3 regions of the Rhizobium sp. NZLR1 genome follow, and region 2 is predicted to be linked to each of the others. Evidence: predicted binding sites of a transcription regulator. Region 2 holds the regulator's gene; each other region holds the start of a gene.
What was found. Region 2 encodes PhoB, which activates phosphate uptake and scavenging genes when phosphate is short. Its sites were predicted from a motif close to TGTCATNNANCTGTCAT; they were not measured.
Positions count from the first base shown of each region.

Region 1: J3O30_RS08025 (alpha-D-ribose 1-methylphosphonate 5-triphosphate diphosphatase) is a predicted target of PhoB. The motif match lies at 1,593-1,609, and genes of this name have one in related genera.
Region 3: J3O30_RS00810 (DUF1045 domain-containing protein) is a predicted target of PhoB. The motif match lies at 1,033-1,049, and genes of this name have one in related genera.

Region 1 covers NZ_CP071632.1:1,601,613-1,604,884, forward strand. Annotated here, with positions in the region: gene J3O30_RS08015 (NAD(P)/FAD-dependent oxidoreductase) at 1-820, opposite strand, end outside; gene J3O30_RS08020 (helix-turn-helix transcriptional regulator) at 825-1,394, opposite strand; gene J3O30_RS08025 (alpha-D-ribose 1-methylphosphonate 5-triphosphate diphosphatase) at 1,667-2,836, shown strand.
Region 2 covers NZ_CP071632.1:554,603-557,874, reverse strand. Annotated here, with positions in the region: gene J3O30_RS02795 (GcrA family cell cycle regulator) at 1-151, shown strand, start outside; gene J3O30_RS02790 (IS110 family transposase) at 424-1,362, shown strand; gene phoB (phosphate regulon transcriptional regulator PhoB) at 1,478-2,161, opposite strand; gene phoU (phosphate signaling complex protein PhoU) at 2,294-3,007, opposite strand; gene pstB (phosphate ABC transporter ATP-binding protein PstB) at 3,052-3,272, opposite strand, start outside.
Region 3 covers NZ_CP071632.1:173,239-176,510, reverse strand. Annotated here, with positions in the region: gene phnE (phosphonate ABC transporter, permease protein PhnE) at 1-997, shown strand, start outside; gene J3O30_RS00810 (DUF1045 domain-containing protein) at 1,142-1,837, shown strand; gene J3O30_RS00805 (alpha-D-ribose 1-methylphosphonate 5-triphosphate diphosphatase) at 1,851-2,990, shown strand; gene phnN (phosphonate metabolism protein/1,5-bisphosphokinase (PRPP-forming) PhnN) at 2,987-3,272, shown strand, end outside.

The DNA of each region.
Region 1 (3,272 bases), 1.0 Mb from region 2:
ATTCTCTCAATTGCTCTCCGCTCAGGCCGGCCGTATCCCGCGGGCAATTCTGCCGAGCGCCCCAGATGCCCCAGCCGATACTGTCCTCGTCGAGCGCTTCGACGAAATCCGGCCAGCGAGCGGCAAAATCAGGGTTGCTGCGGCTGTCGGCGAACTCGAGCGAGTGAATAATCGCGCCGAACCCCATCGGCGCCATAATCATCGACATGCCTTTCAGCATCTTGTCCGACAGCAGAGCTTTCGCCTCGACCGTCATAGGAATTTTGCCCCCGAGCGACACGATCCCCGTGTCTTCCAGACGCGCTTCCGGCAAGTATTGCCTGCGCACAGCAGAGTTCGTGCCGTCAGCGCCGACCAAAACATCTCCCGTCGCCAGACTTCCATCCTGAAAGCAAGCGGTGACGGACCCGTCGGCGTTACGTCCGTACCCCTGAAGCGCTTTGCCGAAGGAGACGTTGTCTTCAAGCCCCCTGAGCAGAACCCGCCTCAGCGTCTTTCGAACGACGTTCTTTTCACCGTCAAGAGTATTCGCAGCCGCATCACCGATGTCGAAGCTCAGCACCTCACCAAGCTGTTCCGTCAACATGTTGAAATAGCATGGCGACCTGGCGCATGTGGTAAGATAGAGGTCGTAGAGTTCGTTGGGTATACAGGCCTTTAGCGCTCGGCTCCCAGCCGGGCTGATACCGACGCGATAGCCGCCGGTGTCGGCGTTCGGTGCGATGTCGCGCTCATACACCGCAATGCAAACGCCAGCCTGTTTAAGCAGATGAGCGAGTGCCAAACCGCCAGTCCCGGCGCCGATAATCAAAACCTTCATGGTGCTAGTCCTTGTCGAGCTTGGAGTGGGTGGAGAACTCGACGGCAATCTGCCTGAGCCACTCGTCTGTCCAGGTGATGCGCCCGGCGCGCAGGTCCCCGATGACGCCATTGACCCAAGACAACTCGGTCGCGTGAAGCGCTCGGAGATATTCCATCTCAAGTAGGAAGAGCCTTGGTACGGCCTGCGCCTCCCGCAGGAGCCCGTCGATCCGCCGAAGTTCCGACTCGATGGCTTTTGCCCGGTGCTCAAGCAGACCCAACACATCGTTCGGCGTCAGCAGAGCAAGAAATGATACGGCTGCGGGGAATTCCGGATATTCCCGCGTCAAGGCCGACAACATCTCGCGGATCCATGCCAGCGCAACGTCGCGGCCCTTTTCGGTGATCTCGTATACGGTCCGCTCGGGACGCTTGTCATCCCGGACTGTTTTCTGCTGGGCAATCAATGCCTCGCGCTCGAGCCGATGGATGGTTTGATAAAGGCTCGCCCTCTGCGTGACGTTGATCACTTCATCCTTGCCGCGCTCCTTGATGAGCCGCTGCATTCGGTAAGGATGCAGCGGCTCTTCCATGAGCATTGCAAGGACAGCGAGCGCGACTGGTGAGCGTTTGATTAAGGTCATAGTCATAGTATTACTAGTTAAGTTATAACTAGTCAACTGGCTGTTGGACAGGGTACTCGGTTGGATCGGTGACCGTGAATTCATGGAGCGGCGCATCGGACCATTTCCAAAGCGCAAGTTTCCGCTTTAAGGTGAGTGTGCTCGAAATTTCATACGACTGTCACGAAGCGGTTCTATCCGCTGCGGTCTGTCAATCATCCGATGCGGTCAGGAGAAAGCCCATGTGGCTCAGCAATTTCACCCTCGTTCTCCCAAACGAGGTGGTGAGTGAAGGTTCCGTGCGTGTTGAGGACGGCGTCATTGCCGAGATCAGGCCGGAGCCGGTTGCCGGGGCGGCGATCGACGGCGGCGGTCGGCTGCTGATGCCGGGCTTCGTCGATCTGCACGGCGACATGATCGAGCGCGAGATCGCGCCGCGCCCGAACGCGACGATGCCGATCGATTTCGGCATTCATGAACTCGACAAGAAGCTTGCCGCCGCCGGTGTCACCACGGCCTTTGCCGCCGTCTCCTTCGCCACCGAAAGCGTCTATGGTCACGTCCGCTCGTTGGAGACGACCTCGGCGGTCATCGAAGGCATCAACCGCTTGCGCGACAATCTGCTGATCGATCACCGCGTTCACGCCCGCTACGAAATCACCAATGTCGGCGCCGCTCCGGCGCTCGAACGCCTGCTGAATGCCGACCAGATCGACATGGTTTCGCTGACCGACCACACGCCGGGCCAGGGCCAGTACAACAACCTGCAAAGCTACATCCTCAGCATTTCCGAGCGCCGCGCCGTCTCCGAGGAAATGGCAGCCGAGATCGTCGCCAAGCGCATCGCCATGCGCAACAATCCTGACATCGAGGCCAAGCTGAAGGAGATCGTCGCGCTGTCGCTGAAGCACAAGCTGTCGCTGGCCTCGCATGATGATGACAGCGTCGAAAAAGTCGCCGAGATGCACGACCTCGGCGTCACCATCAGCGAGTTTCCGGTGACGGCGCCCGCCGCAGAGGAGGCGCGCCGGCGCGGCCTCTGGACGCTGATGGGAGCGCCGAACGCGCTGCGCGGCCAGTCGATGTCGGGCAATCTCAGCGCCCTCGATGCCGCAAGGGCCGGTCTCCTCAGCGTCATCGCCGCCGACTATCACCCGGCCGCCTTCGTGCCGGGCATCTTCAAGCTCGCCGACATGGTGGAGGGTGGACTGCCGGCCGCCGTCGCCATGGCCACCGGCAATGCCGCCCGCTCCGCCGGCCTCCTGGATCGCGGCGAAATCGCCATCGGCCAGCGCGCCGATCTGGTCGTGGTTGAGCCAGGCGAGGTCCATCGCATCCGTGCGACGTTCCGCGCCGGCCGCTTCGTCTACAGCGACGGCACGCTGCATCCTATACATGCGCTGGCGGCATAGCTCAACTCCCTGCTGAGGTGCCTGGAACGTCTGCGAAGTCACGGTGCATCACTCGTCCAGTGAGCGCATAAATTTCACTTGCAATTGAAAATTCAATTTGTAATCTACGCTCGTCGACAACGGTTACCGCAATTGCAACTTCAGGGCGCTGGATTCCGTCCGGCGGGCCACTGGGCTGGGGAAATATGAATAGCTTTGGGACCGGCAAACGTTGAGTCCGAATGCCTCGATCGAGAGAGTCGACGCCGTCGACGATTCTGACTTGTCACACGGCATCACTATCCCAGCGCCAGCTGATGGGGATCTCGATATGATGAGCCAAGGTTTGGGTGAGCCATTGCCAAGTCCCGGTCGGACTGCACGATGGTGGCTCAGCGTACCATACGGTTTGGTGATGCGAGTCTCGCTAGCAAGGCTCGCAAATTGAAGAACTACT
Region 2 (3,272 bases):
TTGCAAGTGGCCGGTCGGCGATCCGCTGAAGGATGACTTCCACTTCTGCGGCTGCGAGTCCCCCGACAATTCACCCTATTGCGGCTATCACCAGAAACTCGCCTACCAGCCCGTCAACGAACGCCGCCGGGCGGCAGCGCGGGCGAGCTGAACGGGTGACATTGTCGACATGCAAAAACGGGCTGGAAGGCCCGTTTTTTTATGTGAGTACGTTGGGTGTGGCTGCCCCTTGTATCTGCACGTTAGAGATTTTGTGCGATGGAAGCGATTGAGCCTCTGGCCGGGTGGCCACCCGGCCAGAGGCGTGACGAAGTCGCCCGTTCCCCCTCTGGTTACAACCGTGGATGAGCCTGGGATCTTCGTCATCGTCACGTACGACCGAATAGTCGCTTGGTTCCAATCGCACGCACAAGGCAGGTTACCGTGAACAGAGTTATATGTGGAGTGGATGTTTCGAAGGACTGGCTGGATGCGTCTATCCGCCCGTCCGGGACGTTTGAGCGTTTCAGCAATGACGCCACCGGCATCGGCGCGCTGGCCGATCTTTGCCGGGCCGAGAATGTCGAGCTCGTCGTCATGGAGGCTTCCGGCGGTTACGAGCGGACGGCCTTCCTGTTGTTGTGGGAGATGGGGATCGCCTGCGCCTTGGCTAATCCGCGCCATGTGCGCCGGTTTGCCGAAGCCATGGGCTTTCTGGAAAAGACCGACCGCATCGATGCGGCGATGATCGCCCATTATGCCGAAACCAAGCGGCTGGCTGCCCTGCCGCCGCCGAAAGCCGCGCAGATGCGGCTGTCGGCGCTGATGGCGCGGCTGTCCCAGGTCACGAGTGACCTGACCGTCCAGAGGCAGCGCCGCAGTGCGGCCCGCGATCATCAGAGCGTGGCAAGCCTCAACGAGGTGATCGCGCTTCTGGTGCGCCAGAGCCGCACCCTCGAAGGCGAGATTGCCTCGATGATCGATGACGATCCGCTCTGGGCCTGCCTCAACCAGGCCTTTCGCTCGATCAAGGGCGTGGCCAACCGTACCGTTGCCCGGCTGATGGCCGAATTGCCTGAGATCGGCCGGATCTCCAACAAGGCGATCGCCAAGCTGGCCGGCCTTGCGCCGATTGCCAACGACAGCGGCAAACGCAGCGGACATCGGCCGGTGCGCGGCGGGCGCTCCGGACCACGCGCCATTCTGTTCCTGGTTGGCGCCATCGCAGCCCGACACAATCCGCATCTGGCGGCATTCCAGCAAAGGTTGCAAAGCCAGGGCAAACCGAAAATGGTCATCCGCATCGCGCTCGCCCGAAAACTCCTGGTCATTCTCAATGCAAAAGCACGAGATGCGCGAAGAGAATTCGAACATGCAACTTGACAGCCCAGATAGTCGCTCATCCGCCTGCCGGCACCGACCGGGGTCGAGACGAGTGGCTCGACCCCGGTCGGGTTAGGGTGAGGGGCAGAGCTTGCTCGACTTTATCGGAAACCCCTCAGGCTTCCATCGAATAGCCGGCGCCGCGGACGGTGCGGATGACGTCTTGCATGTTGGAGAAGTTCAGCGCCTTGCGCAGGCGGCCGACATGGACGTCGACGGTGCGTTCGTCGACATAGATATCGTGGCCCCAGACGCCGTCGAGGAGCTGCGAGCGGGAGAAGACTCGGCTCGGCGACGACATCAGGAATTCCAGCAGGCGGAATTCGGTGGGGCCGAGGCGGACTTCGCGGCTTTTGCGATGGACGCGATGGGTTTCGCGGTCGAGTTCGATATCGCCGCATTTCAGCACCGTCGACAGCACCTCGGGACGGGCGCGGCGTAGCATCGCCTTGACGCGGGCAACGAGCTCCGGGGTCGAGAACGGCTTGACGACGTAATCGTCGGCCCCGGTCGACAGTCCGCGGACGCGCTCGCTCTCTTCGCCGCGCGCCGTCAGCATGATGATCGGCAGACGTTCGGTTTCCGGCCGCATGCGCAGGCGCCGGCAGAGTTCGATGCCGGAGACGCCGGGCAGCATCCAATCGAGGATGAGCAGGTCGGGCGTGCGCTCCTGAAGCCTGATTTCGGCTTCGTCGCCACGAAGGATAGTATCGACCTCGAAGCCTTCCGCTTCGAGATTGTAGCGAAGAAGCACGCTCAAGGCTTCCTCGTCTTCAACAACTGCAACTCTCGGGATCATGCCTGTCGGTCTCCTCGCGCATGTTCCTTAAACCGGGGTGATTTAAGCAATGCATCCTGCGCAAATTCAGAAAGGTGGCTGCGACCTCTTTGCGCGCCCGGATGGGCGCGCACGCAACGGCTAGTATGGGCTTTATTCCGTGACCGCGCCGACGGTGTTGGCGCTGTCGTCTTTCGGACGGTCACCTTCCGGCTGTGCGCCGGTCGCCATGTAATAGATCGTCTCGGCGATGTTGGTGGCGTGGTCGCCGATGCGCTCGATGTTCTTGGCGCAGAAGAGCAGATGCGTGCAGCTGGTGATGTTGCGCGGATCTTCCATCATGTAGGTCAGCAGCTCGCGGAACAACGAGGTGTACATCGCGTCGATCTCGTTGTCGCGTTCACGGATCGCATTGGCCTTGTCGGCAGAGCGCGTCGTGTAGACGTCGAGCACTTCCTTGAGCTGGACGAGCGCCAGCTCGGACAGATGCTCGAGACCGCGGGCGAGCTTGCGCGGAACGCCGGTGCTCTGCACGGCGATGACGCGCTTGGCGGTGTTCTTGCCGAGGTCGCCGACGCGTTCGAGATCGGCGGCGATGCGGATCGAACCCATGATTTCGCGCAGGTCCGAGGCCATCGGTTGACGGCGGGCGATGGTAACGATCGCCTTGTCGCCGATTTCTCGCTCGGCGTGATCGAGGATCACATCGTCGGAGATGACCTTCTGCGCCAGCGCGGTATCGCCGTTGACGAGCGCCCGGACGGCCTCGCTGACCATCTGCTCGGCCAGGCCGCCCATTTCGGAAATCCGCCTGGACAGGAACTTCAGATCATCATCATAGGCAGAAAAAATATGTGTCGATGCCATGGGGCTTTATCCTCGAATAACGGGAAGGCTTGGTGTCGCCAAAATCAACCGAAGCGACCCATGATGTAGTCCTGGGTGCGCGGATCGTCGGGATTGGTGAACATCTTGTCGGTGTCGTTCTCCTCGACGAGATTGCCGAGGTGGAACATGGCGGTGCGCTGCGAGACGCGCGCGGCCTGCTGCATGGAGTGGGTGACGATGACGATCGTGTAGTTCTCGCGCAGTTCGTGGATCAGTTCCTCGACCTTGGCGGTGGCGATCGGGT
Region 3 (3,272 bases), 380 kb from region 2:
GATCAGCGGCACCAGCCGCACCGTCACCGTCTCGAAGAGCGAGACGATCGTCACCGCGCATGGCATCAGCGTTCCCGTCGAGGTTTCGAGCGGTGCGCCGAAAGTTGTCGGGCCGGTGCCCGGCTGGATGACCGTCTATGACGACAATGTGCTCGCCGATCTCGGCTTTGCCGGCGACGTCAGCATTTCCGTCGACCGGGTGAAGATCCGCAAGCGTTTCATCGGCTGGGCGAATTTCATCTTCGACACGCAATCGTCCTTCTTCGACAAGCCGGTCGGCGAGGTCGTCAGTCTCATCGTTTCCGGCCCGCGCATCAAGCCCGACCAGTCCAACCTGGCGCTCGCCTTCGACGACATTTGGAACAACAGCGAATGGCAGCACGGCGATGTCTGGACCAAGCTTTTCCAGACGATCGTCATGGCATTCCTCGGAACGCTGCTCGGCTCGCTCACAGCCTTCCCGCTGGCCTTCCTGGCGGCGCGCAACATCACGCCGAACCGGCTGCTCAATCAGATCCTGAAGCGCTTTTTCGATTTCCTGCGCTCGGTCGACATGCTGATCTGGGCGCTGTTCCTGACGCGCGCCTTCGGGCCTGGCCCGCTTGCCGGCAGCGGCGCGATCTTCCTCACCGAGACCGGCACGCTCGGCAAGCTCTATTCCGAAGGGCTGGAGAATATCGACAACAAGCCACGGGAAGGCATCAAATCGACCGGCGCTCAGACCGTGCTCGTCCATCGTTACGGCATTATGCCGCAGATCGTTCCCGTCATCGTCAGCCAGACGCTCTACCAATGGGAATCGAACGTGCGCGGCGCGACCATCATCGGCGCCGTCGGCGCGGGCGGCATCGGCCTCAAATTGTGGGAGGCCATGCGCACCAACGCCAACTGGGAAAACGTCGCCTACATGGTCATCCTGATCCTGATCGTTGTGTTCATTTTCGACGCCGCCTCGAACGCGCTGCGCCACCGGCTGATGGGCACGAAAACCCACTGATATATCCGCTCCAAAGGCCGTGGCGGCGCTGCCGCCATCATCATTCTGTCACGGAAATCTTTTAGCCGGGAGCCTGCTTGCGGTTCGCCGCCAAATCACTGCACATTGCGCTCCCCCGTTTCGATGATCCTCAGGATAAAAGCCTTGCGCTATGCTCTCTATTTCTCGCCGCCGAAGGACGATCCCCTGACCGGCGAGGCGTCGCTCTGGCTCGGCCGCGATGCGTTCACCGGCGAGACCTATTCTGCGTCAGAACATGAGAGACTGGGTGCGGCGGAGCAGTTCGAGCTGACCGCGGATCCTCGCCGCTACGGCTTTCACGCGACGATCAAGGCACCGTTTTCGCTCGCCGCCTCGGTCACCGAGAAGGATCTCATGGCCGTTGCCGAGGATTTTGCCGCGCGCACTGAAGCTTTCGAGATTCCTGAACTCGTGCTGGGCCAGCTCGGTCGTTTTTTTGCCCTCGTTCCCGGTTCTCTTCATCAACCTCTTCAGGATTTCGCCGCGAAGGTGGTAAGGTCCTTCGAACCGTTCCGCGCAACGCTTTCCGAGGCCGATATGGCGCGGCGCAACCCGGAGAAGCTCAGCGACAGCCAGCGCACCCATCTGCAGCGCTGGGGTTATCCTTATGTGATGGAGGATTTCGGCTTCCACATGACACTCACCGGCCAGGTGCCCGAGACACGCGCCGCAGTGATGAAAGCGATCCTGACCGAGCGTTTTGCCGATTTCACCGGTCGGCCGCTTACGATTTCGGGCCTTGCCGTCTTCACCGAAGAAACGCGCGGCGCCCCGTTTAAAGTTCATTCCTGGCTGCCGCTTGCCGGCGCCAAAAGCTGAAAGACCAGACGAGATGAGCAAAGAGACCGTGTTTTCCAACGCCCGCATCGTTCTTGAGGATGACATCCTCTCCGGATCGATTCTCATTCGCGACGGCAAGATCGCCGACATTTCCGAAGGCAACTCGGTAGCCGGCGAAGATTTCGAGGGCGACTACGTCATTCCCGGCCTCGTCGAGCTGCATACCGATCATCTTGAAGGCCATTATCAGCCGCGTCCCGGCATTCGCTGGAACAAGACCGCCGCAATCCAGGCGCATGATGCCCAGATCGTCACTTCAGGCATCACCACGGTGTTCGACTGCCTGCGCATGGGCGCGGACGAGGACGGCGGCTTCGAACATGGCGAGATGCGCGAGATGGCCGACGCCATCCAGTCGGCGGAGAAGGAAGGCCGGCTGCGCGCCGAGCACCTGATCCACCTGCGCTGCGAGGTCTCGGCCGACAATGTGCTCGAACATTTCGCCGATTTCGAAAACGATCGGCATGTGCGGCTGGTCTCGCTGATGGATCATGCGCCCGGCCAGCGTCAATTCCAGACGATGGATCAATATATCTTCTACTATCAGAAGAAGCGCGGCCTGAGCGACGAGGTCTTCGCGCGTTTCGTCGCCAAGCGCCAGGCGGAATCGGCGCGCAACTCGACGCCGCATCGCAACGCCATCGCCAAGGTCTGCGCCGAACGCGGCATCACCGTGGCAAGCCACGACGACGCGACGCTCTCCCATGTCGGCGAGGCGATCGACAACGGCGTGCGGCTTGCCGAATTCCCGACCAGCTTCGACGCAGCCCGCGCCTCGCACGGTCACGGCATGAGCGTGCTGATGGGCGCGCCGAACATCGTGCGCGGCAAATCCCATTCCGGCAATATCGCTGCCCGCGACCTTGCCGAGATGGGCGTGCTCGACGTGCTTTCCTCCGATTACGTGCCGCTCAGCCTGCTGCATGCACCCTTCATCCTCGCCGATGAAGTCGAGAGCATTACCCTGCCGAAGGCGATCGCCATGGTGACGTCGACGCCCGCCCGCACCGTCAGCCTCGACGATCGCGGCCGGATCGCCACCGGACTGCGCGCCGATCTCGTCCGCGTCCACCGTTCGCATGGCGTGCCGGTGACACGCTCCGTCTGGCGCCAGGGACGCCGTGTCGCATGAGCCCTTACGAACCCCATCCAGGAGCCGGAGCCGAGCGCGGCATCATGGTCGTCGTCGTCGGGCCGAGCGGCGCCGGCAAGGACACGCTGATGAACCTCGCCGCGCGGCATTTCGCCGGCCGCGCCGACGTACATTTCACCCGCCGCGTCATCACCCGCCACCGCGACGCCGGCGGCGAAGACCATCTTTCCGTCTCCCTCGAAGGGTTTGCCGCGATGGAGCAGTCGGGCTCCTTCGCCGTCTGGTGGGAGGCGCATGGCTTGAAATATGGTATTCCGGCCG